DNA from 3 places in the Methylobacterium sp. UNCCL125 genome. Region 2 is predicted to be linked to each of the others. Evidence: predicted binding sites of a transcription regulator. Region 2 holds the regulator's gene; each other region holds the start of a gene.
What was found. Region 2 encodes LexA, which represses DNA repair genes until DNA is damaged. Its sites were predicted from a motif close to TGTTCNNNNTGTGTTCNG; they were not measured.
Positions count from the first base shown of each region.

Region 1: BM396_RS24640 (nucleoid-associated protein) is a predicted target of LexA. The motif match lies at 5,124-5,141, and genes of this name have one in related genera.
Region 3: BM396_RS10375 (three-Cys-motif partner protein TcmP) is a predicted target of LexA. The motif match lies at 5,180-5,197, and genes of this name have one in related genera.

Region 1 covers NZ_FPBW01000027.1:87,856-95,083, forward strand. Annotated here, with positions in the region: gene BM396_RS24610 (MBL fold metallo-hydrolase) at 1-651, shown strand, start outside; gene BM396_RS24615 (hypothetical protein) at 648-1,778, shown strand; gene BM396_RS24620 (hypothetical protein) at 1,907-2,368, shown strand; gene BM396_RS24625 (hypothetical protein) at 2,451-2,936, shown strand; gene BM396_RS24630 (hypothetical protein) at 2,951-3,403, shown strand; gene BM396_RS24635 (hypothetical protein) at 3,421-4,125, shown strand; gene BM396_RS24640 (nucleoid-associated protein) at 5,328-6,338, shown strand; gene BM396_RS24645 (hypothetical protein) at 6,331-7,228, shown strand, end outside.
Region 2 covers NZ_FPBW01000019.1:69,369-76,596, reverse strand. Annotated here, with positions in the region: gene gltA (citrate synthase) at 13-1,302, opposite strand; gene gltX (glutamate--tRNA ligase) at 1,533-2,960, opposite strand; gene BM396_RS19740 (ComEC/Rec2 family competence protein) at 3,153-5,444, shown strand; gene lexA (transcriptional repressor LexA) at 5,438-6,175, opposite strand; gene BM396_RS19730 (hypothetical protein) at 6,426-6,872, shown strand; gene BM396_RS19725 (hypothetical protein) at 6,891-7,106, opposite strand; gene BM396_RS19720 (NRAMP family divalent metal transporter) at 7,187-7,228, shown strand, end outside.
Region 3 covers NZ_FPBW01000008.1:215,198-222,425, forward strand. Annotated here, with positions in the region: gene BM396_RS10360 (S1C family serine protease) at 1-917, shown strand, start outside; gene BM396_RS10365 (ATP-binding protein) at 1,264-2,769, shown strand; gene BM396_RS10370 (DUF5131 family protein) at 3,252-4,001, opposite strand; gene BM396_RS10375 (three-Cys-motif partner protein TcmP) at 4,013-5,140, opposite strand; gene BM396_RS10380 (GmrSD restriction endonuclease domain-containing protein) at 5,379-7,228, shown strand, end outside.

The sequences.
Region 1 (7,228 bases), on a different contig from region 2:
ACGCGCTTCGTCGGGCTGTTCGAGGATACCGCCGGCCTCGCCCTGGTCGCGGCCTCGGCCCAGAACATCGACCGCGTCGTGTCGCTCTACCGCGCGTGCAAGCGCACCGGCCGTACACTGGTCCTCGACCTCTACGCCGCCGAGGTGCTGGCCGCGACGGGCAACCCACGCGTGCCCCAGTCCGACTGGCCGGGCGTGGCCATATTCGTACCGCACCACCAGCGCGTGTGGGTCAAGCGCACCGGCCGCTTCGACCTGATCGAGCGGCATGGGGCGAACCGCATCTACGCCGAGCAGCTCGCGACGCTCGCCCCGCGCGCGGCGCTGCTATTCCGGCACTCGCTGCTGCCCGACCTCGACCGCGCCGGGTGCCTCGCGGGCGCGCAAGCGATCTGGTCGCAATGGGCGGGCTACCTCGACCAGCCCCGGGGGCAGGCCCTCGCCGCGGATCTGGCGGAGCGCGGCATCCCGCTCGCCCACGCCCACACCTCGGGCCATGCCGGCATCCCGGACCTGAAGCGGCTCGCGGCGGCGACCGCGCCCCGGCAGCTCGTGCCGGTCCACACCTTCATGCCCGAGCGCTTCCCCGCGCTGTTCGGCGCAAACGTCACGATCAGGGAGGACGGGCAGTGGTGGGAAACGGCGGCATGAGCGGCACGGACGCGGCGGGGGTGACCGGCACGGGGGACGCCACGGGGATCAATGCCACGACCGCGGCCCCGTACCGGAGCCTCGGCGAATCGTTCCTCGCGGCGCTGGAGGCGCTCGCGCACGCACCGCACGGGGGCTGGTGGTCCGACGTGCTCGCCGACCCGGACCTTCTGCTGGCGGTGCGCGACCGCTCGCTCAACGTCTACCACCGCGGCGCCTCGCTGTTCCGCATCACCCTGGCGGGCGCGGGCGTGGCGGCCGAGACACACGCCAAGTACCTCGTACGTCAGCGCCAAGCGCTGACCCGGCTCGGCCCGGACGGGGGCTTCGACCTCGACTCGGGCAGCGCGGTCTGGACGCGGTACGACGGGCCCGGCACGCTCGCCGAGATGAAGCGGGCAGCCGCGGCACTGTCCGGTCTGGAGAAGACCGGGTTACACGCGCTGGTGCAGGCCAGCCCGAACGTCGTCGACGTCGAGATCGCGCTCACCGGTGCGGCGTCCGCGACCGCCCCCGTCGAGCAAGACGAAGCAGAGGCGGACGCCGCGCTCCTCGCACCGGACGCCGAGACCCCCGCTGCCTCAGCCCAACCTCGCCTCCGCCAGGACCGGCTCGACGTGGCAAGCCTGGAGGAGCGGGGCGTACCGAGCGAGGCCTGGCTCGTCTTCCACGAGGCCAAGCTCGCGGCGAACCCGGGGCTTCGTTCGACGACCACCCCGGCGATCGTCGCGCAGGTCGCGCGCTACCGGGCGAGCCTGACTGCGCAAGCCGAGCGGCTGGCGGCGGGCTACCCGGCGCTGTGCTGCGACCTCGTCCGTCTCGACGCCCTGCGCCGGGCCGTGCTCACCGCCCGCGGCCTCGACCTCGCGGCGCTGCCAGCGCGCGACCCGCTCGTGGCAGAGGTCGCCTCCGGGTCGCGACGGCTCCGGGTCGACCCCGAGCCGCGCCTCGTGGTGTTCGGCTTCGACGCCGATCAGCGCGACGGCTGGCTGCGGGCGGTCACCGAGGAGTTGCGCGGCCGGCACGGGCTGCGGGTCTACGCGGTCGGTAAGCCCGGCGGGCGCACAGCCGCCGCCTTCCGCCGCCCGGCCGACGCGGGCGCCGCCCCGACGCCCGACGCGGCCTGACGACCCTGCCCACATCGGGTGCGACCGCCGGACGCAGCATGAATCGGCGTCCGGCGGTAAAATCCCGGGGTGGGCAACGGGTATCCCTCTCCTCGGCTCCTCCGGACCGTCCGCGAGATCCCTTCGTCATGTCCAGGCCGTCTCGTCACCCCGCCACGAACCGCCGCGCGCTGCGTCTCCCCTGGCAGGCTTACACCGCCACGACCGCGTTGAGGCTCGGCGCGATGCTGGCGCTCACGCTGGCCGCGGCACCCGCCCATGCCGACTCGCCGTTCGAGGGGCGCTACCAGGGCCGCGGCGACGGTCGGCTCGACCTTCATGTGTTTGAGTTCGGCGACGGCAGCGGCGCCCACTTCGTCATCGCTGAGACCGCAATCCCGAATGAATGCACCGGCGAGCTGCGCGGCCTAGCCAAGCCCGGGGGCGCGGGGGCGCTGGTGCTGACCCGCAAGGAGAAGGGATCGGACGAAGCCTGTACCCTCACCCTGCGCTTCGGCCCGGACCGCAAGCGCGTGCGGGTGGAGGAGCAGGGCTGCGGCGACTTCCATGGGGCGTCCTGCGCCTTCGGCGGCGCGCTGGCCCGCCGCTGAGAGTACCCCCCGGCCGGGCGTTCCCGCGCCCGGCTGGTCTGACCCAGCTCACATCCCGCCACTCCTCTCGATGGATCCCCCCATGATGCGCGCGATGCTGCCGCTCGCCCTGTTGCTGCTGGCCGCCTACCCGGCCCGAGCCAACCCGCCGGTTGACGATATGAAGTCCGGCGGCTGCCTCGAACTCAAGCTCGACGGCCGACCCACCCCCTGCAACCACGACTTCCGCTTCGTCGATGACGGCAAGGGCGAGATCAGCTTCCTCACCGGCTATGGCGACGGCCGGGGCGCCCCGAAGACGGTGCTGGCACTGTTCACCGCCCAGGCGCCCGATATGGAGAACGCCTTCGGCTACGCGCTGCGCCTGACGAACGTGACGCTGATGACCTACGACAGGCCGACCACCCAGCGGATGTGGAAGGCCGCCGGCCTGTGCTTTTTGGTCAAACCGAACCCGGTGCGGGCCGGCGGGAAGCTGGTGCAGCAGGACATCGTCGTGATGTGCTCGGCCACGCTCGCCGATCCGGGCGCGCCCGTACGGCGTATCGACTGGAAGTTTGTGTTCTGACGGGGATGGGCACCATGAGCACGTCCCTCACCGGCACGGATGCCGCCGCACCGGGTCCCGACACCCCTTCCGGCGAACCGCCCGCCCCGTACGTTGGCATCTTCTGGGGCGTTCCGGACGACGGGCGCACGGTGCTGGTCACCGACCGCACGCCCCTAGCGGAGGCGGAAGCCTACGGCGACTGCCTCACCCACCCGCGCGGGCACCACGAGGTCTGGGAGGCATGGCGCCGGCTCGGAGCCACCGCGCTGCGCCGCCGCGGCCTGCCACCGGCGATCGCGGGCTACGAGTACGAGGCGTTCCCGCGCGGGCGGGTGGTCTACATGCGCGGGCCGGCACTGTTCACCCTCTACGCGGACCGGCGCCTGCAGCGGCCGGAGATGATCGCCGACCTCGTCCAGCTGTTCGGTCTGACCGGACAGGACCACGTAGTGCACTCGGACGCGCACTACCGTACCCACGTCTGACCCGGAGGACACACAGCATGGGCGGCAGCTCAGCCGACATCGAGGCGCTGCTGGTCGACGTCACCGACCCAGGCGATCCAACACCGGGGATGCTGCCGGCAATCTTCCGCGACATCGTCGGGCGGCTCGACGCGACCGGGCTCGCCTACGCCGTGGTCGGACGCATCGCCCTGACGCTGCACGAGCAGGCCCGCTTCGTCGGCGAGATAGAGATCGTCGCCGACCTCGGCGCGGACATGGGCGAGCGCGCAACGGAACTGGCGCGGGCGACGCGCGCCCGGTTCACGGCGCACATGGACCCGCAGCGGTGCCGACGTCCCATCGTCCTGACGCTGCGTCCCTGCACCGGAGCGACCGAGACTCAACTGCTGGCCGAGGCCGTCACCCGCCCGTGGTTCGGCGTGCCGGCGCAGCTGGCGAGCGCGGAGCACCTCCTCTGGCTCTGGTGCCACACCGAGGCTCCCGACCATCCAGCGGACGCTGCCGCGCTGATCGCGGGCGGCACGGTCGACCTCCACCGCGTACACGGCCTGCTGCGCGAAACAGACGATTTCGAGGAGATCGGGCAGATGCGACTGCGACTGGCAATCGGCGACGCGGTCTTGTCGACGACGTCCTCGTTCAGCCGGTTCATGGCGGAGCGGCGAGCCCGGCTCGACCCGAACCACGTGCCGATCTGGCGGCTACAACGGGCGGAGGCCGCGGATGGCGACGAGCGCTGAGGGGGCGGCCGTCCGACAGGTCCCAGCCCTGCATCGCTGCGTATGACGACCGCGTCCGCGGCTGTCTCGCGGCCGTCGCGACGACTACATTACAGCGAAAATTGATCCGAGCGGCGGTAGACGAGCTGGACCAGCAGGACCGCCTCCACCGCCTATGACGCGCCTGCCGGTGGGCGCCGGCGTACCCGCGGCAGGCGGTTGACTAACCCCCTTGTCTTGGCACCCGTACCTCAATGCCCATACGGCTTGGCGCGCCTGAGAACCCCGCCTGACTGACCCGTCAGCACCGAGGCCACCCGACCCGGACCATCGCCGTTCTCGCGCCGATCCCCGCCCCGCCAAGTGTCTGAAACTTGGCACCTCTCGACGGGCCGGTTCTGCCGACAAGCGGCCTCGACGTCGGCCAGCGACCTGTAGCTCGCACTCGCGAGAAAAGCGGGTCACGGTTCCGCATAGCTGGGCGAGGCTGACGCGAACTCGTGACCCATTCCGGGCATTGAGAATGTCCGCTTGGGGGCGGCCAGCCCGCGGCTATGAACCTTCGGCGAAGTTGACTGGGGGTGTTGTGCTCTACCGCGGTTTAACGCCCTTTTGGCGCATTACGAGGCGTTTGCTCGAGTGTCCTTTTTAGACCGTTGCCGTTTCTGCTCGTCAGGGACTCTAGCGATCCGTTCGCATTGGGCGAACAGCTTTTGCGCGTAACGCCGCCCTGGGGCCGGGGTTCTGTTGTACCCGCCCGTGCCGCGTCGCGACCATTGGGACGGACAAACGCCGCGAGAAGCTCCTGCGCGCTCCTGCCGCCACCCCAATGCGATGGCGGCAGGACCCGAAGCTCTTCAAGATGGCGGGCCTTCTCGCAAGTCGCATCCTCGACGGTGACCGTCATTCCCACGCAGTCCGACACTCCAAACGTGCTGTATGCAAAAACCTAGTTTGCATACAGCGGCGCAGGTTCTCTGCGCTTTGGCGTAGCGAGCACGCGGCTGCCAACCCACACTTGTTCTCTTTTTGTTCACAGTGTAAAACAGCGGGCTCACGTGGGATGCGGGGTCAGCGCTCTGCACGATCCAACTCACCCCGAAAGGAGCCCGGGACAGGGGGCGGCGATCGTATCGTCTGGGTTGTCAGCGTCCTTGCGCCAAGCCAGTCTCGGCCGCAGTGAACGACACCTGAGGTCGTTGCATTCGCCGCTGGGAGGGCAGGTGACAAACACCATTATCCGCGTCGCGATCCACAACCTGACCAAAACCCAGGGGGCCTTCGTCGTTAAGCATGGAAAAAGCGATCTGAAAGTCACTCAGACGATGCAACGCGTGATCGACGACCTCACCGCTCTCTACGCCAAGCGGACCTCGAAATCTTACGGGAAATTCGCGGTCGATGAAGATCGATTTCCGACCGAGAAGCACCTCCGCGCCTACTTCAACGTCCAGCCCAGTGACTTCACGACGCTGACGCACAAAATGATGGAAACGCTGAAAGCTCAGGCGGGCTACAAGGGCGCTGCCACGGGCGGCCACGTCTTCTTCGCTCACTTCGAGCGCGAAGAACGGCAGTACCTCCTTATCGCGATCGTCAACGAGAAGCTCGGCGCATCGATGACGAGCGACCTCGATGTCCAGGATGTCCGCCATCTCGACATGGACGGTTTTCGGTTCGCGGGCCGCATCAACATGACCAGCTGGGCCAACGGCGAGGAGCGCTACATCGGCTTCTTGAAGGGAAAGCGGGAGGTCTCCGAGTACTTTAAGGAATTCCTCGGCTGTGACACTACGGTCCAGAACCGCCGTGACACGGCCGAGCTCGTCCAGGCGCTGATGGCATTCGCCACAGATGAAGGCATGGACACCCCGAGCAAGGACGATTTCCTCGCCCGCGCAAAAACCATCTGCGAGCGTTCGGCCAAGGCTCAGGAGGAACTCAGCTTCGAGGCGCTGGCCAACGAACTGAGCCCGCAGGATCCCGAGAGGCTGATGACCGTTCTGGCCGATCCCGATCTGCGCCTCAACGACGGCTTCGTGCCTGATCGCCGCGCCCTCGGACCGCTGATCAAATTCAAAGGCAAGACCTCGACCTGGAGCATCGAGTTCAACCGCGACGCGATCACCCGCGGAAATGTGCGGTTCAACGCTGAGGACAACACCCTCACGTTGACCGGCCTGCCCGAAGATCTCACAGCGCAGCTGCGCGCTGAGTACAGCCAAGATGGCTAGGATCACATTCGATCAGCTGACCCTGCTGTATCGTCATATCGCCTTCGATCAGAACGGCGATCAGGGAAGGCTGTCGATTGCGACCCAAGAAGTCCTGGAGGTCATCCAACTCATCGAAGATGACCAGGATGTCGCTGTTGACGCAGACATCGTGGTGCTCGAAGACGACGCGCTTCAAGTCGGTCAGATCGTATCAGTCCGCGTCGGCCCACCCCGGACCGCGCTCGGCTCCCTCGTTCGCGACTTCGACGGGTTGCTCGATAGCCCGGAAGCGCGGGTCAAAGAACCGCGCGCCTACTTCGTCATCGACGGCGGTATCACACCGGACATTGATCCTTGTCCCGAGCGCTTAGCGACCTATCGCAAGGTCCTCGAATTCACGAAGCTCGTCGGCGAAGCAGCGGTATATGTCGATCAATCCAAAAGGGAATTGATCTTCATCAAGGATGGCAAGTTCAGCGTTCCGCTGGCGTATAAGGCCGCCGACTTGGACCGTGTGAGCGTCTCCAACGCCGACGCCATTCTCAGCGCGTGCGCCGACGAGATTCACCGAGACCAGAAGCTTGCGATCCTCGCCGAAGCCGTCATCGGGATCTGCGCGTCTCAGCCGGTCGCAGTCCGGTTTCGCCACCTCATCGCAAACCTCGGTTCGGTGAACGAGGAAGTTCGCAACGGCTATCAGCTGTTCGCGTCCAGCTTCTCTTACTCGAAGATCCGCAACGAGATCGAAGCCGCACGCATCGATTATCTCAACAAGATCCATAAAACGATTATCGATATCCAGACGCAGTTGCTCGGTATCCCTGTCGCGACGGTCATCGTCGCCTCGCAGCTGAAAGTCACATCCGCCTGCGGCGTCGAGTTCTGGACCAACTTCGCCGTCGTCGTGG
Region 2 (7,228 bases):
GGTGGTCCTGCCTCAGCCGCGCTGGTCGACCGGCACGTAGTCGCGCTGGGTCGGACCGACGTAGAGCTGGCGGGGACGGCCGATCTTCTGCGACGGATCCTCGATCATCTCGGCCCACTGGGCGATCCAGCCGACCGTGCGGGCCACGGCGAACAGCACCGTGAACATGTCGGTCGGGAAGCCCATCGCCTTGAGGGTGATGCCCGAATAGAAATCGATGTTCGGGTAGAGCTTCTTCTCGATGAAGTACTCGTCCTTGAGGGCGATCTGCTCCAACTCCATGGCGACGTGGAGCAGCGGATCGTCGGTCTTGCCGAGCTCCTTCAGCACCTGATGGGTGGTGCTCTGCATGATCCGGGCGCGCGGGTCGTAGTTCTTGTAGACCCGGTGGCCGAAGCCCATCAGGCGGAACGGGTCGTTCTTGTCCTTGGCCTTGGCGACGTACTTGCCGACGTTCTCCGGGGTGCCGATCTCCATCAGCATCTTGAGCGCCGCCTCGTTGGCGCCGCCATGGGCCGGGCCCCACAGGCAGGCGATGCCGGCCGCGATGCAGGCGAAGGGGTTGGCGCCCGAGGAGCCGGCGAGCCGCACCGTCGAGGTCGAAGCGTTCTGCTCGTGGTCGGCGTGCAGGATGAAGATCTTGTCGAGCGCCCGGGCGAAGACCGGGTTCACCTCGTACTCCTCGCACGGCACCGCGTAGCACATGCGCAGGAAGTTCGAGGTATAGTCGAGGTCGTTCTTCGGGTACACGAACGGCTGGCCGATCGAGTACTTGTAGGCCATCGCGGCGAGCGTCGGCATCTTGGCGATCATGCGGATCGACGCGATCAGCCGCTGGCTCTCGTCCGTGATGTCGGTCGAGTCGTGGTAGAAGGCCGAGAGGGCGCCCACCGAGGCGACCATCACGGCCATCGGGTGCGCGTCGCGGCGGAAGCCGGTGAAGAACCGGTTCATCTGGTCGTGCACCATGGTGTGGCGCGTGACCCGATACTCGAAATCGGCCCGCTGGGCGGCGGTCGGCAGGGCGCCGAACAGCATCAGGTAGCAGGTCTCGAGGAAGTCGCCCTTCTCGGCGAGCTGCTCGATCGGGTAGCCGCGATAGAGCAGTACGCCCTCGTCGCCGTCGATATAGGTGATCTTCGATTCGCAGGACGCCGTCGAGGTGAAGCCCGGGTCGAAGGTGAAGGCGCCGGTCTGGGCGTAGAGTTTGCCGATATCGATCACGTCCGGCCCGATCGTGCCGGATTTCACCGGCAGCTCGATCGACTTGCCGTCCACGGTGATGGTGCTGGGTGCGCTCATGGATCGTGGACCCTTCTCTGGCGACGTGGCGGATGCCGGGCTCGGGCTGCCCGAGTCGGTCCCGGGGGCCTGAGCACACGCATTATGCTGCGGGTGCTCACAGGCATGGGTTACCCAAACGGCACTGCAGCAGCAACGGGGTCGGTGACAACCCGACCCCGACGCCAAGCAAATTCCACCAAGCGCAATTCGAGCCGGGGCCGGCAGTTCCCCGGCTACGCCCGGTGGCTTCAGACCTGCGGCACCTGATCGCCCAGGCGGGCGAGGGTTTCCTCCCGGCCGAGCACCGCCATCACGTCGAACAGGGGCGGGGAGGTGGTGCGGCCGGTCAGCGCCGCGCGCAGGGGCTGGGCCACCTGTCCGAGCTTGCAGCCGGCGTCCTCCGCGTACTGGCGGACAGCCCCCTCGGTCGAGGCCGCATTCCAGTCCGGCAGCGCCTCGAGCACCGGCCGCACCCCGGCGAGGCGGGCGCGGCCCTCGTCGGAGAGGAGGGCGCGGGCCTTGTCGTCCAGCGCCAGCGGCCGCTGGGCGTAGAGGTAATAGGCGCTGTCGAGGAGCTCGATCAGCGTCTTGGCCCGCTCCTTCAGGCCCGGCATGGCCTGGGTGAGCTTGTCCTTGAGGTCGGGCTGCAGCGGCGCCGACAGGCCGCGTCCGGGACCGACATTGGGCAGGATCGTCTCGATCGCCGCGACGAGATCGGCATCGGTGCTGGTGCGGATGTAGAGGCCGTTGAGGTTGGCGAGCTTGGCGAAGTCGAACCGCGCCGCGGAGCGCCCCACCGCGCCGAGGTCGAAGGCCGCGACCATCTCCTCGGTGGAGAAGACCTCCTGGTCGCCGTGGCTCCAGCCGAGCCGCACGAGGTAGTTGCGCAGGGCCGCCGGCAGGTAGCCGAGATCGCGATAGGCCTCGACGCCGAGCGCCCCGTGGCGCTTCGAGAGCTTGGCTCCGTCCGCCCCGTGGATCAGCGGGATATGGGCCATCCGGGGAATGTCCCAGCCCAAGGCGGAAAAGATCTGGCTCTGGCGCGCCGCGTTGGTGAGGTGGTCGTCGCCGCGGATGATCTGCGTGACGCCCATGTCGTGGTCGTCGACCACCACGGCCAGCATGTAGGTCGGCGTCCCGTCCGAACGCAGCAGGACGAGGTCGTCGAGGTCCTTGTTGGCCCAGGTCACGCGGCCCTGGACGGCGTCCTCGACGACGGTCTCGCCCTCGGTCGGCGCGCGCAGGCGGATCACCGGCTTGACCCCCGCGGGGGCCTCGGACGGGTCGCGGTCGCGCCAGCGGCCGTCGTAGCGGGGGGCACGGCCCTCGGCCCGGGCGGTCTCCCGCATCGAGGTCAGCTCCTCGGCGGTGGCATAGCAATGGTAGGCACGGCCGGCCGCCAGCAGCTCCTCGGCCACGGCCCGGTGGCGCTCGGCCCGGGCGAACTGGAACACCACGTCCCCGTCCCAGTCGAGGCCGAGCCAGGACAGGCCGTCGAGGATCGCGTCGATCGCGCCCTTGGTGGAGCGCTCCCGGTCGGTATCCTCGATGCGCAGCAGCATCTTGCCGCCGGTGTGGCGGGCGTAGAGCCAGTTGAACAACGCCGTGCGGGCCCCGCCGATATGCAGGTAGCCGGTGGGCGAGGGGGCGAAGCGCGTGACGACGGCTGAGGACATCGGTCCGGTATGTTCCGGGGCTGGTCGCGGACGGAGCGCGACGGACGGCGAAGGGGCGGCGGAGCGGCGAGGGGCTCGACAGGGCGCCCGTAGCACGAAGCACCGGCTGTAGCACGAGCCGGAGGATGCGTTAAGAATCGCCCGCAGAATCGCCCGGCCCCGAGACAGGTCGCGCGGAACGGGGCGGCGGCGATGCGGCGGATCGGCGCGAGGCTGGCGGGCGGCGCGGTGGCGCTGGCCGGCCCCCGCGCGCCCGCCCTCCCGGTCATCCGCCACTGGGTGGCCGAAGGCCTCGCCCGGGACGCCGAGCAGCGCCGGCTGTTCCCCTGGCTGGCGGTGGCCTTCGGCGGGGGGATCCTGGTCTATTTCGCGGCGACCGACGGCGCGCCGAGCCTGGCCGCGCCCCTTGTCGCCGCCGCCCTTGCCCTGGCGCCGATCCCGCTCCTCGGCGCGCGCCCTGCGGCGCTGGCGGCGGTGCTCGCGGTGGCGGCCGCGTTCCTCGGCTTCGCGGCGGCGGCCTGGCGGGTCTCGGAGGTCGCCGCCCCGGTCCTCAACCGCACCACCATCGGCCCCCTCATCGGAACGGTCGAGGCCCTGGACGAGCGCGAGGTCGGCGCCCGGCTGCTGATCCGGGTGGAGAGCTTCGCCGGCCTCGCGCCGGAGGCGCGGCCCGCCCGGGTGCGGGTGTCCTTCCGCAAGACGCCGACCCCGCTTCCCGGGGACGTCGTCGCCGCCACCGCCCGGTTGTTGCCTCCCCCGGAGGCGGCCCGGCCCGGAGGCTACGATTTTGCCCGAGACGCCTACTTCCAGGGGATCGGCGCGGTGGGCTCCCTGGTCGGGGCGGTCACGATCCGGGCGCCGACCGAGCCGCCGCCCCTCCGCCTGCGGCTCGCCGCCACGCTCGACGCGGCCCGGAACGGGCTCACCCGCCGGATCGCGGAGGCCGCCGGCGGCCAGGCGGGCGCGGTGGCGGCGGCCCTGGTGACCGGCAAGCGCGGCCTCATCGGCCCGGCGACCAACGATGCGCTGCGCGCCGCCGGGATCTACCACGTTGTGTCGATCTCGGGCCTCCACATGGTGCTGGCCGCCGGCGTGGTGTTCTGGCTGGTGCGGGCGCTCCTCGCGCTGGTCCCCCATTGCGCGCTCCTCTGGCCGATCAAGAAGATCGCGGCCGGCTTCGCCATGGTCGGCGTCACCGCCTACTGCGCCTTTTCGGGCTGGGACATCGCCGCCGAGCGCTCGCTGATCATGACCCTGATCATGCTGGGCGCGATCCTGGTGGACCGGCCCGCCCTGTCCATGCGCAACCTCGCCCTCGCGGCGCTGATCGCCCTGGCCCGGGAGCCGGAGGGCCTGCTCGGCCCGAGCTTCCAGATGTCCTTCGGCGCCGTGGCCGGGCTGATCGCCTGCGCGCGGCTGATCGACGGGCGGCTGTTCGTGCGCCCCGGGGCGGGCCGGCTCGGTCGGCTCGTCGGCACCGGCCTCTCGGCGGTCACCGGGACCCTGGCCACGACCCTGGTGGCGCAGGTCGCGACCGCACCCTTCGCCACCTACCATTTCCAGACGATCCAGCCCTTCGGCCTCGTCGGCAACGCCCTGACCCTGCCGCTCGTCTCCCTCGTGGTGATGCCCTCCGCGGTGATCGGGATCCTCGCCTATCCCTTCGCCCTCGACCGCCCGATCTGGTGGCTGATGGGTCAGGCGGTGGGGGGCATGCTCGCCGTCTCCCAGTGGATCGCCGGGTTCGAGCGGGCCATCGTGGTCGTGCCGGCCTTCGGCACCGCGGCGCTGTTCCTGCTGACCGCGGGCCTGCTGCTCGCGACGTTACCGGCCTCCCGCCTGCGCTGGCTCGCCGTGCCGCCGATCCTGCTTGGACTCGTCGTCGCGGCCCGACCCGACCGCTACGACCTCTATGTCGATCGGCAGGGCGCGGGAGCCGCGGTGCGGGGGCCGGACGGACGGCTTGCGGCCCTCGGCAGTCCGTCCGGCTTCGTCCTCGAACAATGGCTGAAGGCGGACGGCGACGGACGGGGAGCCGGGGGACTGATCGTCCGATCGGGCGGCGGCCGCTGTGACCGGCTCGGATGCACCGCGCGCCTGCCGGACGGACGGGCGGTCGCCCTGGTCCGGGACCGGCGGGCCTTCCCGGAGGATTGCGCCCGCGCCGCGGTGCTGATCACGGGCCTCGTGGCCCCTCCGACCTGCACCAGCCCCCTGGTGATCGACCGGCGCGTCCTGTCCGCCCAGGGCGCCGTCGCCCTCAGGTCCGAAGGCGAGAGCTTCGTCGCCCATCACGCCCGGGCCGATGGCCGCGCCGTGCCCTGGCGACCACGCTCGGGACACGGGTCGGTGCCGCCACAACCGGTCACCGCGCCCTCCGCGGAGGCCCGCGCCTCTGACGACGGGGCGACAACGCCTCCGGAAACCGATGCGTCGGGCGGGGACCTCGCCCCCGGCGACGCGCCGGCCGAGCCGCTTCAGTAGCGGCGGACGAGGCTGACGAGGCGGCCCTGGATCCGGACCCGGTCGGGCCCGAGGACACGCGTCTCGTAGGCCGGGTTGGCGGCCTCCAGGGCGATCGAGGAGCCGCGGCGGCGCAGACGCTTGAGCGTCGCCTCCTCGTCGTCGATCAGCGCCACGATGATGTCGCCGGTATTGGCCGTGTCCTGCTTGCGGATCACCACGAGGTCGCCGTCGAGGATGCCGGCCTCGACCATCGAGTCGCCGCGCACCTCCAGGGCGTAGTGCTCGCCGCCGGCCACGAAGTCCGGCGACAGGGTGATGGCATGGCTCTGGTTCTGGATCGCCGAGACCGGCGTACCGGCGGCGATCCGGCCCATCACCGGGATCGAAATGGCACGACCGGCGTCGTCGATCATCCGTGTGCTGGCCGGGGCCGGCGGATGCTTGGACTTGCCGCCCTCGACCACGCTCGGGGTGAAACGGCGCGGCTCGGCCGGGGCCGAAGATGGGGCCGAAGATGGGGCCGTCTGGCTCAGGCTCTCGGGGATGCGGATCACCTCGATGGCGCGCGCCCGATTCGGCAGGCGCCGGAGGAAGCCGCGCTCCTCCAGGGCCGTGATCAGCCGGTGGATGCCGGATTTCGACTTGAGGTCGAGGGCGTCCTTCATCTCGTCGAAGGACGGCGGGACGCCGCATTCCTGCATCCGGCTCTGGATGAAACGCAGGAGGTCCAGCTGCTTGCGCGTGAGCATCGAAGGGGGACTCGCGGCTTGGCAGACCGCCCCGTGACGGTCTCTGAAACAAATCACGAACAGGTTAAACGTTCCGCAAGTGTTCCGCAAGGGCGGCACCGCTACGCTTGGCGCGTCGCTCCGCGCTCGCGGGAGCAAGGTCGAGAAACGCATTGACGGCGCAAGCGGAGCCGTTTCAATGCACCGCGGCGCCCCGCCGGGAAGGCGGCGGATCCGGGCCGCGGGCTGGGACCCTCTTGGGATGACGAGGATGCGACGACCCGCAGCTCTGCTGCCCCTCGGCCTCGCCGCCCTCGGCCTCGCCGGCTGCACCACCGGGTTCTCCTACATCTCGCGGAACTACGTGGCGCTCACCCCCCAGGTGGTGACGATCGGCTGCAAGGAGCCCTACGAGGTCTACGACAACCGGCAGATGCGCCGGATGCTGATCGTCTCGAACGCCCTGCGCGAATATACCGGCTGCAACCTGAGCGAGGCCCGGATCGATCCGGAGCCGGACGCCACCCGGGTGAAGCGCTTCCGCACCGCCGCCCGGGCCTATCTCGACGAGACCGTGCGCGAGGATTGCCGGATCACCGGCGAGACCGTGTTCGATCCGCTGAAGACCGAGTTCGCCTACGCCTGCGACACGCCGATCGAGAAGCGTGGCACCGTGGTCCCCCGCCTGCCCGGCCGCAATCCCGGTCTCGCCCGCTGACCGACCGGCGGCGCGCCGTCAGGCGCCCGGCTTCGGGAAGGTCCGTTCCGCCGCGTCGCCGGCGGCGGCGAGCAGGGCGCGTGCGAAGGCCCGGGCTTCCGCCCGGTCGAGAACGATCGCGGCGGTGACCGGCGCGCCGCCGAGGTCGGCCAGGGCGAGTTCCAGGCGCACCCCGTCGGGCACGGCGGTCGCCTGCAGGCTCCAGCCGGAGCCCCGATCCGTGCTCTCCGCCATCACATGTCCCTCCCGCCTGCCCCGGGAAAACGCCGCAGGCGCCCGCCGGAACCGGCCGTGCGCGGGACTGTTCCCGAGCCGTGCCCAGCGCTTCCCTGCCTCGCCTGTCCGCTTACCTCAAG
Region 3 (7,228 bases), on a different contig from region 2:
TCTTCGCGATATCGGCCTCCGGTACGGATGGGCTGGATTGGTACATGCGCTTCCACCGAGACGGAGCAGGCACGCTCGGCTTCTTCCTGGCTTGGAAGTCCGCGGAGGCCGACCTACACATGGAACGCGTCGCGGTGCTGGTTTCGGGGTCACTGGCCGCCAGCATGTCGGGCGCGCCGTTCACGGCGCCAATCGCCGTAGCCCCTCCTTCAGCGGTGGCGGTGGCCACGCCCTTACAGCCAGTCGTTCCGACGCCGCCCGCAGTCGCTCCCAGGCAGCCGGATCCCAAGCCGCATACGGCCTCGTCCGGCACCGGCTTCTTCATCAGCCGCGCTGGCCACCTGCTGACGAACGCCCATGTGGTTCAGGATTGTGCGACCATTGAGGTGAATGGACCAAACGGGCTTGTAGCGGCCCGGCTCGTGGCTCAGGACCGGACGAACGATCTTGCGCTTCTGAAGGCGGAAATCACTCCGGTAAAGATCGCTGCCTTGCGCACGGGGGTTCGCCTCGGCGAGGCAGTAGCAGTCTTCGGCTACCCGTTGTCGGGCATGCTCTCGACCTCAGGTAACTTCACGCTGGGCAACGTCACTGCGCTGACCGGGCTCGCCGATGACAGTCGCTACTTCCAGATCTCGGCGCCCGTGCAGCCGGGCAACTCGGGTGGCCCGCTCGTCGACGCCTCTGGCAACCTAATCGGTGTGGTGAGTGCGAAGCTGAACGCCTTGAAGGTGATGGTCGCCACCAATGGCGACATCCCGCAGAACGTGAACTTCGCGATTAAAGGCTCGCTGGCGGGAGCGTTCCTGGAGAGCAACGGCGTGGCATACACCATAGGAACTGATACCACCGCCCTCCCCCCGGCTGATCTCGCCGAACATGCCAAGGGGCTCAGCGTATTCGTGGCTTGTCGGTAGGCCAAAAACTCCTTCACAGAGCCAGATGATTGCGGGAAACGGCAAAACGGGCCGGGCATCAGAGGGAGAATGCCCAGCAAAAACGTGGGGGATTCTGGAACAGGGGTAGGACGCGAGTTGGTCAAACCAACGATCTGCTCGACGACGTCAACGAGGGCCAGAGGCGATACGTAAGGACGTTGAGGACGTTGAGAAGGAGGTCACCGAAACCGACAAAAAATTCACCAGATGCGATTCACGCGAACAGATCGGTGCGGGGTGAGCAATCTCAGCTCTGAACCCGAGCGTTGCTTGACGTGATGATATGCATCACAAGACTGGGCTCGTGGGGACTGCAACACCGGTTATGACCGTTGATCTTGTCACGATAGATCACGCCCAGGCTATGCCACCAGGAACGGATCAGGCGCGCCTCGTCGCCCTCGTCGATCACCTCCGTGCTCTCCCGGCTGAGACCGGTTGGGCAGAGTTCAAGGAGAACAACGCCGACCCGGATCGGATCGCGCGGACCGTGTGTGCGATGGCCAATACCGCATGCCTAGAAGAGCAACCCTTCGCCTACTTGATCTGGGGCATCCGGGATAGCTCGCACGAGGTCGTGGGCACCACCTTCGAGCCCACCGCTGAGAAGAAGGGCAACGAACCCTTTGAGTTGTGGTTGGCCAAGAACCTGAGCCCAAGTCCTTCCTTTCACTTCAAGGTCATCACGCACGGAGGTTTGCGGGTCGTCCTGTTGGAGATCCCGGCCGCCAGCACCGTGCCGGTGAAGTTCAATGGCATTCCCTATTTGCGGGTGGGTAGCGCTACCCCCAAGCTCTCCGACTTCCCGGAGCGCGAGGCCGATCTCGTCAGTAAGTTGCGGCCCTTCGTATGGGAGCATGGCGCTGCCCGCTCCTTCGTCACCGACCAAGGTGTGCTCGCCCTTCTCGATCACACTGTCCTGTTCACAATGCTCAAGCAGACAGCCCCCGAGAACCCGGCGACCATCCTCGAACGCCTCGCTGAGGAGCGCCTGATCGCCCGCGACGTGGGCGATCGGTGGAATATCCTGAACCTCGGTGCTGTGCTGCTCGCGCGCAGGCTCGAACAGTTCGATGGCCTCGCTCGGAAGGCGCTGCGCGTCGTGCAGTACGACGGTAACACGCGCGTGAAGAGCAAGCGCATCCAAGAGGGCTCGAAGGGCTATGCCGCCGGGTTCGTCGGCCTGCTACGCTACATCGACGACCTGCTTCCGAGCGAGGAACGCATTGAGGTCAGCGGCGTCCGTGTGCAGCGGCGCGCCTTCCCGCAGATTGCACTTCGGGAACTCGTCGCCAACGCGCTCGTCCATCAGGACATGACCGTGACTGGGTCGGGGCCGCTGGTGGAGATATTCGACAACCGCGTGGAGATCTCGAATCCGGGTGCGCCCGTGACCGACGTGCTGCGCAAGCTGTTCGGCGCTCCCCCACGGTCCCGCAATGAGCAAATGGCCCGGCTCATGCGCCGCATGGGCCTGTGCGAGGAACTTGGGTCGGGGCTCGTCAAGATCGTGGCGGCCCTGGAGGAACACCGCCTCCCTGGCTTGGAGTTGAAGGTCGTCGACGCGAACTTCCGGGCCATCCTGCTCGGGGCACGACCGTTCGCTGAGATGACCCGGATCGAGCGCGCCCGTGTCTGCTTCCAGCACGCCTGCTTGAAGTTCCACGGAGGAGGTCTCCTGACGAACGCCTCCTTGCGCGATCGGTTCGGGATCGAAGACCGCAATGCCGCCCAGGTCTCACGGGTAATCCGGGACACCCTGGACGAGGGAGCGATACGCCCCGCCGACCCGGAACGCCCGAAAGCAGGCTACGTCCCCTACTGGGCGTGAGGACGCAGGATTTGATCGTGATTTGACTGGCGAGCCTTCCGCAGGGTGGGGCGCGCAGAGAATGCGTTATCCGTCAATCTTTTAGCCCCAGGCGTTGCGCGGTCCGGTCTTGACCTTGATTTGATCCTCGCCGCTCCAATGCCTCAGCGCGGCGACGGTCCCATATGTGGGGTAGGCCAATATGGACGTAGGGCGTGGGGCAGCGCAGCGGACCGAAGCATCCTGATCGAGGATAACCGATCGAGGCGCTGGCGGGCACAATCGAGCGTGTCACCTTCCACAGCCCTGAGACCGGCTTCTGTGTCCTCAAAATCCAGGCCCGCGGCAAGCGCGACCTCGTGCCCGTCATCGGCCACGCCCCGCCATTCGGCCCGCGGGGGGGCGTCGAGGGTGTAGCCCTGGCGGCGTAGATCCGATCCGTTCGAATGAGGGGGCGTAATCGGCTCGTCCACTTTATCGGGGCCGGACTGGTGCGCTCTGCTCTAGGCGGCTGCGGCCGGGTACTCGTCCCAGGTCCGCCCGTCGAGAAGCCGACCCGTGCGCGATTTTTGTGGGCCGCCCCACTGCTTGAAGTGGAACGCGACGCCCGCCTCCACGGTCGTGTCGCGGATCTCGCGCACCCAAGCCGAGTCGACGGGGCGCGCGCCCGGCCCGCTCTCACCGCCCGCGATCACCCAGTCGATGCCGTCGAGGTCGAGGTCGGGAAGGGGTCCGAGAAGGGGCTCCAGAGACAGGAACTTCACCTTCGCGCCTGCTTCGCGGAGGCGGTCGATGCGCCAGAGGTAGTCCGCGCTCTCGACGCTCACCCCCATCCAGACGTTGTCGGGCCACGCCAGCGACGGCGAGACTTCGAGCAGCCGGTCTGCGCGCTTGGTGAGGACCTGATACGTGTGCTGGGGCGTCTCGGCCATCACCGCGAACACCTCGCGCACGTATGCCAGCGGCACGTCCTCATGGAACAGGTCGGACATCGAGTTGACGAAGACCCGCCGCCCCTTCGCCCACGCGCGTGGGGCGTGCAGGGCCTTGCGATCGAGCACGAGCTTCCCGGTCCATTTCGCCCGACCGCCCGACTTGCGCGTCGTTCCGGCGTACTTGGCGTGGCCCATCGCCTCGCAGCGGGCGGCCATGCGCATCGCGTAGCAGTTCGTGCAGCCCGGTGAGACGATGGTACAGCCCGCGACCGGGTTCCAGGTCGCGTCTGTCCACTCGATTGATGAGGAACTTCCCACGCCGCTCGCCTCTACCGGAATGTCACCGTGACGTTCTCGCCGAACGTCCGCTCGCCCTTACGCATCTGACGTTCGGCGGCGGGCGGGCTGGCGGTGATGCGGCCAGCGTTCTCCATCTCGTTCAGCACGCGCTTGTAGTTCCTCTCGACGAACGGCGTGTTGACGTTGTGCGCCTCGTAGATCTGCTTCATCGTCATCGTGCGACCGGCATACCTGACGGCCAGATCGTTCGCCAGCGCTGCGATCGGCCGGTTCAGTGAGAACAGCAGCGGGCAGCGCGCGTCGGCGGGGGAGTACGTGAAGGAGGGCACGCCCTCGTCCTCCGTCGAACTCTCCTTTGCCATGATGTCCTTCATGATGCCGTAGCCGAGCTTGTCCTTCGAGACGAACACCAGCGCGTGAGAAGTGCGGCTGCCGTCCGCCCGCTTGAAGCGGAACGGCAGGATGAATGGCGCGCCGAGGTCGCGCAGCGCGCTGGCGAGTTCCTCCAACACGAAGGCTTCTCGCTCGTTCGGCCTCATCTCGGTCATGAACGCCCGCATGCGGTCGATGCGCTCGCGCCCGAACAGGGCGTCCATGTGCGCGCGAACGGCGTCGTTGTTGATGCCCGCGTTGATGCGGCCGTAGTTGAAGAAGAACACGCAGTCGCAGCCCCAGTCCTTCACCATGGCCTGGACGAAGCCGCGCGACAGGCCCCTGTAGCCGAAGGGGTCGGCGAACGAGAACGTCGGGAACATCCGGATGCCCTTGAACATCGCCTCGGCGTCGGCGCCGACCTCGCCGCAGTAGATACGCGGCTTGTGCTTGAGCTTGGCGAGATCAGGTAGGGCGTCGACCGCGATCCTCAGAGAGTCGACGTTCTCCTCGTCCCTGTCGTTGAACATCGTCGTCAGAATCTCGGCCAGTTCCGGCTTGGCGACGGCCTGCTCCAACACGAGGAGTGGTGTCGACTTCGCCCCGTCCTTGTAACGGCCGGGTCCGGCGAAAAGGTCGATGTAACCCAGTCTGTCGATACGAATGCCTTTGCGGCGGTTGGCCAGCATGACGTGCGCCCAGGCGTCGAAATACTTGGCTACGATCCGAGCCTTGGCCTCGGACTGCTCAGTCTGCTCGTCGAAGAACTGCTCCACCTTGGCCACGCACAGCCTCCATGGTGCGAGGCATATCAGATCAGACGTCGGAACGAAAGTGGAACACAAATGCGAGGAACTGCGCTCGCGTTGAGCCGAAGCCACCGCATCAGATCTCGATCGCCAGACCTCTTCTCCCTGTCAGCGGCCTCAGGCAGGTAGGAACACCCCGAACAACCTTGACCATTCTAAGTTGAGGATGCAACCATCTGCGACTGGCTTCGCGCACCGGCTTGAGAGGACCCTTATGAGCCGCGTCGAGTTCGACTCCACGAAGAAGCCCCTTGACGAACTCCTGCGTAAGGCCGCCGAGGGCCTGATCCAGCTACCCGACTTCCAGCGCGGCTGGGTCTGGGACGACGAGGGCATCCGCGGCCTGCTTGCTTCCATCTCGCGCTCCTTCCCGGTCGGTGCGCTCATGACCCTCCAGACCGGCGGCGAGGTCCGCTTCAAGCCCCGCACCGTCGAGGGCGCGCCCAAGGTCAGCGCCGCGCGCGAGCCCGAAAGCCTTCTGCTCGACGGCCAGCAGCGCATCACCTCCCTCTATCAAGCCGTCATGCGCCGGGAGGTCGTCGAGACCCTCAACGCAAAGCGCCAGCGCATCAAGCGCTGGTACTACATCGATATGAAGGCCGCCCTCGATCCGAACTACGACCGCGGCGAAGCCATCGTCGGTGTGCCCGAAAATAAGACCGAGACGCGCAACTTCGGCCGCGACGTCGTCCTCGATCTCACCACCCCCGAGCGCGAGTACGAGGCGATGCTGTTCCCCGTGAACCGCATCTTCGACGACCGCGAGTGGCAGCACGGCTTCGAGGACTTCTGGCTCGACCGCGACGACCGGGACAAGCGCGGCTTCTACCGCGACTTCTACGACAAGGTGCTTACCGCGTTTCTGCGTTACCAGATGCCGGTAATCGAACTCGGTCGCGCCACCAGCCGCGAGGCCGTCTGCCTCGTGTTCGAGAAGGTCAACACCGGGGGCAAGAAGCTCGACGCCTTCGAACTGCTCACCGCGATCTTCGCCACCGACGAGTTCGACTTGCGCCAGGACTGGCTCGGCACGGCGGAGATACCCGGCCGCCAGAAGCGGCTGGCCAAGCACAACGTCCTCTCGCAGGTGCAGCCCACCGACCTGCTTCAGGCCGTCTCCCTGCTGCACTCAGCCGCCCGCCGCCGGGCGCACGTCGCGGGCGGCGCGGCAGGCGATCCGCCGCCCGTCATCTGCACGCGGGACGCGATTCTCAACCTGCCGCTGGCCGCCTACCGAGAGCACGCCCCGAAGGTCGAGGCCGGGTACGAGCGCGTCGCCCGCTTCCTGCGGGCGCAGCGCATCCACTGGTTCAAGGACGTGCCCTACACCACCCAACTCGTGCCCCTGGCCGCGATCCTGGCGGCGATCGGCGACCGCTGGGAGGAGGAAGCCGCGCGGCGCAAGCTCACCCGGTGGTACTGGTGCGGGGTGTTCGGCGAACTCTACGGCTCGGCGGTCGAAACGCGCTACGGCAAGGACCTGTGGGAGGTCCCTGCCTGGATCGACGGCGGCCCGGAGCCGAGCAGCGTGCGCGACGCGGTGTTCCGCGCCGACCGGCTCGACACGATGACCTCGCGGCTGTCGGCAGCCTATAAGGGGGTGCACGCCCGCCTGATGCGCGAGGGCGCCCGCGACTTCCGCTCCGGGCAGAGCTACGACGACACGGTGTACTTCGAGGACGCGGTCGATATCCACCATGTGTTCCCCCGGGCGTGGTGCGAGAAAAACGGCGTCCCACGCACCCGCTACGACACCATCGTCAACAAAACGCCGCTGACGGCCAAGACGAACCGCATCATCGGCGGCTCGGCCCCGTCGCGCTACCTCGGGGCGCTTCGCGAGGCTGGCTCGATTAGCGACGACGCGGCGCTCGACGGCCTCGTAGCCAGCCACGCGATCGACCCGGCCCTGCTGCGGGGGGACGACTTCGCCGCCTTCTACGCCGCGCGGCGCGAGCGGCTGCTCGGGCTGATCCAGGAGAGCATGGGCCACAGCGTGTACCGGGGGGGCGAAGCCGACGAGGCGACCGGGCCTGTCATCGACGAGGAGCACGACAACCGCGA